DNA from 2 places in the Pseudomonas extremorientalis genome. Region 2 is predicted to be linked to the other one. Evidence: predicted binding sites of a transcription regulator. Region 2 holds the regulator's gene; the other holds the start of a gene.
The links. The regulator sigma-54, encoded in region 2, starts transcription at its own class of promoters, with help from an activator protein. The targets are predictions, from matches to a motif close to ANTGGCATNNANNTTGCTNT.
Positions count from the first base shown of each region.

Region 1: the regulator sigma-54 is predicted to act here: its motif matches at 2,180-2,199, upstream of flgB (flagellar basal body rod protein FlgB).

Region 1 covers NZ_CP089519.1:4,909,029-4,913,216, reverse strand. The annotation lists gene flgA (flagellar basal body P-ring formation chaperone FlgA) at 1-38, opposite strand, end outside; gene LUU92_RS22060 (chemotaxis protein CheV) at 133-1,065, shown strand; gene cheR (protein-glutamate O-methyltransferase CheR) at 1,108-1,935, shown strand; gene flgB (flagellar basal body rod protein FlgB) at 2,244-2,651, shown strand; gene flgC (flagellar basal body rod protein FlgC) at 2,655-3,098, shown strand; gene flgD (flagellar hook assembly protein FlgD) at 3,115-3,840, shown strand; gene flgE (flagellar hook protein FlgE) at 3,872-4,188, shown strand, end outside.
Region 2 covers NZ_CP089519.1:1,058,906-1,063,093, forward strand. The annotation lists gene ptsN (PTS IIA-like nitrogen regulatory protein PtsN) at 1-352, opposite strand, end outside; gene hpf (ribosome hibernation-promoting factor, HPF/YfiA family) at 363-668, opposite strand; gene LUU92_RS04625 (RNA polymerase factor sigma-54) at 744-2,237, opposite strand; gene lptB (LPS export ABC transporter ATP-binding protein) at 2,422-3,147, opposite strand; gene lptA (lipopolysaccharide transport periplasmic protein LptA) at 3,147-3,680, opposite strand; gene lptC (LPS export ABC transporter periplasmic protein LptC) at 3,667-4,188, opposite strand, start outside.

The sequences.
Region 1 (4,188 bases), 2.5 Mb from region 2:
AGGTGGAGGCGTCGGGAAACTGTCGTTTTAATATCCATGACCAATAAATAGCAAAGCTCGTGCCGTTTAGTGTTGGGTGCGCGTCACTGCCCTTATAGGTATGGCCGAAGGTTTTAGCGTGGGAGTCAAGGCATGGCAGGAGTAATGGATTCAGTAAACCAGCGCACACAGCTGGTGGGGCAGAATCGCCTGGAGTTGTTGCTTTTTCGCCTGGACGGCAAGCAGTTGTATGGCATCAACGTGTTCAAGGTGCGGGAAGTGCTTCAATGCCCCAAGCTGACGATCATGCCCAAGTCCAGCCCGGTGGTGTGTGGCGTTGCCAACATACGTGGCGCGACGATCCCGATTCTTGATCTGGCCCTGGCCACCGGTTCCGCCGGGCTGCAGGACCGCGAAAACCCGTTCGTGATCATTACCGAGTACAACACCAAGACCCAGGGTTTCCTGGTGCGCTCGGTGGAGCGCATCGTCAACATGAACTGGGAAGAGATCCATCCGCCACCCAAGGGCACCGGTCGCGATCACTACCTTACGGCGGTGACGCGGGTCGACAACCAGCTGGTGGAAATCATCGACGTCGAGAAAATCCTCGCCGAAGTGGCGCCTACTTCTGAGTCGATCTCCGTGGGTGTGGTGGACGCCGAAACCGCGCACAAGGCAGTCTCACTGCGCGTGCTTACGGTGGACGACTCGTCCGTGGCGCGCAAGCAGGTGACCCGTTGCCTGCAAACCGTCGGGGTTGAAGTGGTCGCCCTCAATGATGGTCGCCAGGCGTTGGACTACCTGCGCAAGCTGGTGGACGACGGCAAGAAGCCGGAGGAAGAATTCTTGATGATGATCTCCGACATCGAGATGCCGGAAATGGACGGCTATACCCTCACGGCCGAGATCCGCAACGATCCACGCATGCAAAAATTGCATATCATCCTGCATACTTCGTTGTCGGGTGTATTCAACCAGGCGATGGTCAAGAAGGTCGGTGCCGATGACTTTTTGGCCAAATTCCGTCCTGATGACCTGGCATCCCGGGTTGTCGACCGGATCAAGGCAGCAGATCACAGCTAAGGTGTTTCCCTTGGCGGTCATACGATTTTAGAGGCGGTATCAGTGTCTACAGGTAATTTGGATTTTGAACAGTTCCGGGTCTTCCTGGAAAAAGCCTGTGGCATATTGCTCGGTGAAAACAAGCAGTACCTGGTATCCAGCCGTCTCAACAAACTGATGGAGCAGCAGGGTATCAAGTCGTTGGGTGAGCTGGTCCAGCGCATCCAGGGCCAGCCGCGCAGCGGGCTCAAGGAGATGGTGGTCGATGCCATGACCACCAACGAAACCCTGTGGTTTCGCGATACCTACCCGTTTGAAGTGCTCAAGAGCAAAGTGCTGCCGGAGGCCATCAAGGCCAGCCCGGGCCAGCGCCTGCGCATCTGGTCGGCCGCCTGTTCCTCGGGGCAGGAGCCGTACTCTATTTCGATGTCCATCGATGAGTTCGAGCGGACCAACATGGGCCAGTTGAAGGCCGGGGCGCAAATCGTGGCCACCGACCTGTCCGGCACCATGCTCACCAACTGCAAGACCGGCGAGTACGACAGCCTGGCCCTGGGGCGTGGTTTGTCCCAGGAACGCCTGCAGCGTTACTTCGACCCGAAAGGGGCGGGACGCTGGGCGGTCAAGGCGCCGATCAAGAACCGTGTGGAGTTCCGCTCCTTCAACCTGCTAGACAGCTATGCCAGCCTGGGCAAGTTCGACATGGTGTTCTGCCGCAACGTGCTGATCTACTTCTCGGCCGAAGTGAAGAAAGACATCCTGTTGCGCATCCACGGCACGCTCAAGCGCGGTGGTTATCTGTTCCTTGGCGCTTCTGAGGCGCTGAACGGTCTGCCGGACCATTTCCAGATGGTGCAGTGCAGCCCGGGGATCATCTACCAGGCCAAGTAAGGCTGAGGCGGTCAAAAATGTGGGAGGGGGCTTGCCCCCGATGCCGGTGTGTCAGTGATCGATGTATCAACTGAACCGCTGCCATCGGGGCAAGCCCCCTCCCACATTTGTTTTGCGGCAAACCGAAGTAAAGCGGCAACCCTCATTGCCGCTTTACTGGCGCCACGCGGAAACCGCTTGCCGCTTTTCTGGCATTGCCGCTGGCAACCTCCTCCAGAACCCTTGATCTACGGGCCTTCGTCAGATTGGCATGCACCTTGCTATAACCCTGGTAACGAAAAGCAGGTCAGCCCTTGAAGGTTTCCGCCATGAGCATCAGCTTCGATAAAGCGCTCGGTATCCACGAACAAGCCCTGGGCTTCCGCGCCCAGCGTGCCGAAGTCCTGGCCAACAACATTGCCAACGCCGACACCCCGAACTACAAGGCTCGGGACCTGGACTTCTCCGCCGTGCTCGCCGCACAGCAAGACAAGACCAAGAACGGCACCTTCGCCTTGAACATGACCAACAGCCGTCATATCGAAGCGCAAGGCTTGAGCAATGGCGACGAGTCGTTGCTGTATCGCACGCCGATGCAGCCGTCGATCGACCAGAACACCGTCGACGCCCAGTTGGAGCAATCGGCCTACGCCGAGAACTCGGTGAACTTCCAAGCCAGCTTTACCCTGCTCAACAGCAAATTCAAAGGGCTGATGTCAGCCCTGCGTGGAGAGTAAGCCATGTCCCTGTCCAGTGTTTTCAATATTGCCGGCAGTGGCATGAGCGCGCAGACCACGCGTTTGAACACCGTCGCCAGTAACATCGCCAACGCCGAGACCGTGTCTTCGAGCATTGACCAGACCTACCGCGCCCGTCACCCGGTGTTCGCCACCATGTTCCAGGCCGGCCAGAACGGTGGCAGTGATTCGCTGTTCCAGGACCAGGGTGCCGCCGGCTCCGGCGTGCAGGTACTCGGTGTGGTTGAAGATCAGAGCAACCTTGAAGCGCGCTACGAACCCAACCATCCCGCCGCGAACGAAAAGGGTTATGTCTACTACCCCAACGTCAACGTGGTCGAGGAAATGGCTGACATGATTTCCGCCAGCCGCTCGTTCCAGACCAATGCGGAAATGATGAACACCGCCAAAACCATGATGCAGAAGGTCCTGACCCTGGGTCAGTGATAAGGGGCGCCAAATAATGGCCATCGTTGATACATCAAACAACACGCCGGTCCAGGACCTGTTCAACTCCAAGGTCAAGAACGCCCAGGACAACAGCAGCGTCAGCGACGCCGCCAATAAGGCGACGGGCAAGCAGGCGTTGGGCAAGGATGCGTTCCTGCAACTGCTGGTAACCCAGCTGAAAAACCAGAACCCGCTGTCGCCGCAAGACAACGGCGCGTTCGTGGCGCAACTGGCGCAGTTCAGCAGCCTGGAAGGCATCAACACCCTGAACGACTCGGTGAATGCGATCTCCACCAACTTCAGCTCGTCGCAGGCGTTGCAGGCCTCGTCGCTGGTCGGGCGCTCGATCATCATCCAGACCGACAAGGCCATGGTTGATACGAGCAAGAGCATGACCGGTTCGGTGGCGGTGACCTCGGCGGTGGGCAACGTCTCCGTCAAGATCACCGACAAAGACGGCAACGTGGTGCGCACCATCGACATGGGTGCCCAGAGCGCCGGCACCCAGAACTTCATCTGGGATGGCAAGAACGACAAGGGCGAGGTTGCCCCGGCGGGCACCTACACCTTCAACGCCACCACCAAGAACGACAAGGGCGACTCCGTGGCCCTGGCCACTTCGCTGCCCGCGACGGTAACGAGCGTGACCCTGAGCAAGACCGGCGGCGAAATGCTGCTGAACCTGGCGGGCGGCATGGGCAGCGTCAAGCTGTCGCAAATTCAGACTATCGGTACATAGAGCCGGCTAAATACGGCAGAGGGAGAGAAACATGTCTTTTAACATCGGCCTTAGCGGCCTCTATGCGGCCAACAAACAACTGGACGTGACCGGCAACAACATCGCCAACGTCGCGACCACTGGCTTCAAGTCGTCCCGTGCGGAATTCGCCGACATCTACGCCGCGTCTAAGCTGGGCACCGGCCAGAACAGCATCGGCAACGGTGTGAACCTGGCGGCCGTGTCGCAGCAATTCACCCAGGGTGACGTCAACGGCAGCGGCGGTATCCTGGACATGGCGATCCAGGGTGGCGGCTTCTTCGTGCAGAAGGGCAGCGACGGTTCGCTGGAGTACACCCGCAGCGGTGC
Region 2 (4,188 bases):
GCAGTTCCAGGTGCGCATCGGTAGCGGCTTGCGGGACCAGCAGGACGAACAGCAGGTCTACCGGCGCACCGTCGATGGCGTCGAAATCGATGGGGGCTTCCAGGTGCAGCAGGGCACTGACAGGTGTTTCGCAGCCTTTGAGGCGACAGTGAGGAATGGCGATGCCGTTGCCAAAACCCGTGGAACCGAGTTTTTCACGGGCAATCAGCGCATCGAAGACATCCTGCATCTCCAGATCCGGCACTTCGCGCGCGATCAGGTTGGCAATTTGTTCGAGGGCTTTCTTTTTACTGCCGCCCGGCACGTTCACGAGGGAACGGCCGGGGGTCAGGATGGTTTCAAGTCGGATCATGGGGGGAGAGTTAACGACCTGTACCTTGCATCAGGTGCAGATTCTTTTCCTTATGCTTTATGAGTTGGCGGTCCAGCTTGTCGTAGAGCGAGTCGATCGCCGCGTACATGTCTTCATGTTCCGCATTGGCGACGAGCTTGGCATTCGGTACGTGCAGGGTGGCCTCGATTTTCTGCTTGAGCTTATCGACCTCCATGATGACCTGCACGTTGGTGATCTTGTCAAAATGCCCTGCAAGCTTGTTCAACTTGCTTTCGGTGTACTCACGCAGGGGCTTGGTCACTTCCAGTTGGTGTCCACTGATGTTGACTTGCATACAGCTTCTCCTTCGTTGCCAGTGCATAAAGCGGCAGGCAAAGGCGCCTGCCACTGGAACGCTGTGGCCCGCCCGTCACATCAAACGCTTACGCTCGCTGGAAGGCGCGATCCCGAGGGACTCGCGGTACTTGGCGACGGTTCGACGGGCGACCTGAATGCCTTGTGCCTCCAGTAAACCAGCGATCTTACTGTCACTCAATGGCTTTTTCTGATTTTCCGCGGCAACCAGTTTTTTGATGATCGCGCGGATCGCCGTGGACGAGCATTCACCGCCTTCGGAGGTGCTGACGTGGCTGGAGAAAAAGTATTTCAGTTCATAAATACCCCGTGGGGTATGCATGAATTTCTGCGTGGTCACGCGTGAAATGGTCGATTCATGCATGCCCACCGCTTCGGCGATGTCATGCAGTACCAGCGGCTTCATCGCTTCGTCGCCGTATTCCAGGAAGCCGCGCTGGTGCTCGACGATCTGGGTGGCGACTTTCATCAGGGTTTCGTTGCGGCTTTGCAGGCTCTTGATGAACCAGCGGGCTTCCTGCAACTGGTTGCGCATGAAGGTGTTATCGGCGCTGGTGTCGGCGCGGCGGACGAAACCGGCATATTGCGGGTTGACCCTCAGGCGTGGCACCGACTCCTGGTTCAGTTCCACCAGCCAACGCTCGTTGTCCTTGCGCACGATCACGTCGGGGACGACATATTCGGCTTCGCTGGACTCGATTTGCGAGCCGGGGCGCGGGTTGAGGCTCTGTACCAGCTCGATGACCTGGCGCAGGTCGTCTTCCTTGAGCTTCATGCGACGCATCAACTGGCTGTAGTCGCGGCTGCCCAGCAGGTCGATATAGTCGGTGACCAGGCGCTGGGCCTCGGCGAGCCATGGGGTCTTGGCCGGCAGCTGGCGCAATTGCAGCAGCAGGCATTCGCTGAGGGTGCGCGCGCCGATACCGGCAGGCTCGAACTGCTGGATGCGGTGCAGGACGGCTTCGATCTCGTCCAGTTCGATATCCAGTTCGGGGTCGAAGGCTTCAAGAATTTCTTCAAGCGTCTCGTCTAGATAACCCTGATTGTTGATGCAGTCGATCAGGGTTACGGCGATCAGGCGATCGGTGTCCGACATCGGTGCCAGGTTCAGTTGCCATAGCAGATGGCTCTGCAGGCTCTCGCCGGCAGAGGTGCGGGTGGTGAAGTCCCACTCGTCATCGTCGTTGCTGGGCAGGCTGCTGGCGCTGGTCTGGTAGACATCTTCCCAGGCGGTGTCGACCGGAAGCTCGTTGGGAATGCGTTCGTTCCATTCGCCTTCCTCAAGGTTGTCCACCGTGGGGGCGGTTTCCTGGTAGGAGGGTTCCTGCACATCGGAATTGGGTTTTTGCTCGATGTTATCGGCCAGCGGGTCTGCATTATCGAAGTCGTCGCCTTCTTCCTGGCGTTCGAGCATCGGATTGGACTCCAGGGCCTCCTGGATTTCCTGTTGCAGGTCCAGGGTCGACAATTGGAGCAGGCGGATGGCCTGTTGCAGCTGCGGTGTCATCGTCAGCTGCTGGCCCATTCTCAGGACTAGCGATGGTTTCATGGCAGGGGCTTAACACCTTATTCGCCGGCGCAATGCGCCATCCACGACAGGGCGCGTGAGCGCCAAACATAAGCAAATTATATGCCTGATGTCGGGTGCTTTGCCTAGAGCGCGGTAACAATAAAAATCCGGAGGTTTTCATTGACTCCCGCGCACCTTGGCGAACGCCGTGACACCACGGTGTTTACAGGCGGAACTCGTGACCCAGATACACTTCCTTGACCAGTTCATTGGCCAGGATTGTGGCGGAATCACCTTCGGCAATCAGCTGGCCGTCATTGACGATATAGGCGGTTTCGCAGATGTCGAGCGTCTCACGGACGTTGTGGTCGGTGATCAGCACGCCGATGCCCTTGGCCTTGAGGTGATGGATGATCTGCTTGATGTCGCCGACCGAGATCGGGTCGACGCCGGCAAACGGCTCGTCCAGCAGGATGAACTTGGGTGCAGTGGCCAGGGCGCGGGCGATTTCCACACGGCGACGCTCACCACCGGACAGGCTCATGCCGAGGTTGTCGCGGATATGGTTGATGTGGAACTCCTGCAGCAGGCTTTCCAGCTCCTTGCGACGGCCGTCACGGTCGAGTTCCTTGCGGGTCTCGAGGATCGCCATGATGTTGTCCGACACCGACAGTTTGCGGAAGATCGACGCTTCCTGTGGAAGATAGCCGATACCGGCACGGGCGCGGCCGTGCATTGGCTGGTGGCTCACGTCCAGGTCATCGATCAGCACGCGACCCTGGTCCGCCTGGACCAGGCCAACGATCATGTAGAAGCAAGTGGTCTTGCCGGCGCCGTTGGGGCCGAGCAAGCCGACGATCTGGCCGCTGTCGATCGACAGGCTGACGTCGCGCACGACCTGACGGCTTTTATAGGCCTTGGCCAGATGCTGGGCTTTCAGGGTTGCCATTACTCGGCCTTCTTCTTCGGCTGGATAACCATGTCGATGCGTGGACGAGGCGCGGTGACCTTGTTGCCATTGGCACGACCGGCGTTTGCAATCTGTTTCACGGTGTCATAGGTGATCTTCTCACCTTCCGTGGAGTTGCCATCGGGGCTGAGCACCTTGGCCTGGTCGATCAGGACGATGCGGTTCTGCTGGGCATGGTACTGGATGGTCTTGCCGTAGCCCTTCATCGGTCCGGTATCGGTCGCGGACTGCTTCTGTTCGAAGTAAGCCAGGTTGCCGACCGAGGTCACGACATCGATATCGCCGGTCTTGGTGCGCGTAAGCGTCACGGTATTGCCGGTGATTTTCATCGAGCCCTGCGTGATGATCACGCCGCCGGTGTAGGTGGCCACGCCTTGCTTGTCATCCAGTTGCGCATCGTCAGCTGAAATGTGGATCGGCTGCTGGCTATCGTTCGGCAGAGCCCAGGCGCTCACGCTTCCCAGTGCTGCGCCCAGGCCGAGCAAAATAGGGAGAGTTTTAACGAGCCTCATACTGTCCTCTTACGTTCGATAGCAGGTGTATCCTGCTTTCTTTCAAATACGCTTTCATTCCCTTGCCAGTCGATACACCGCCAGCGCCGTCGATTCTAACGTCTTGCTCGGTCTGCGCATATTGCTTCTGCGGGAATACGGTCATGCGACTGCTGGTGATCACGGTCTCACGGCTTTTATCGTCAGTGCGCGCAATGCGCACCGAGTCGATCAGTTCCACCTCGGTACCGTCCGGGTTGACCTCGCCACGCTTGCTGGTGACGTGCCATGGGAACTCGGTACCGCGGTAAATGTTCATGTCCGGGTTGGTCAGCAGGGTGACTTCGGTGGCCTTCACATGCTCGACCTTGTCCGAGGTCATCTCGTATTGCACCTTGCCGTCAGGCAGGAACTGCACGCTTTTGGCATTGATGGCGTAATAGTCGATAGCGCCCTCGTCAACCTGCGCAGCAGGCTGGTCGAGAAAGCGCTCCGGGCTGATATTCCAGTAGCCCACCGCCAGGAACAG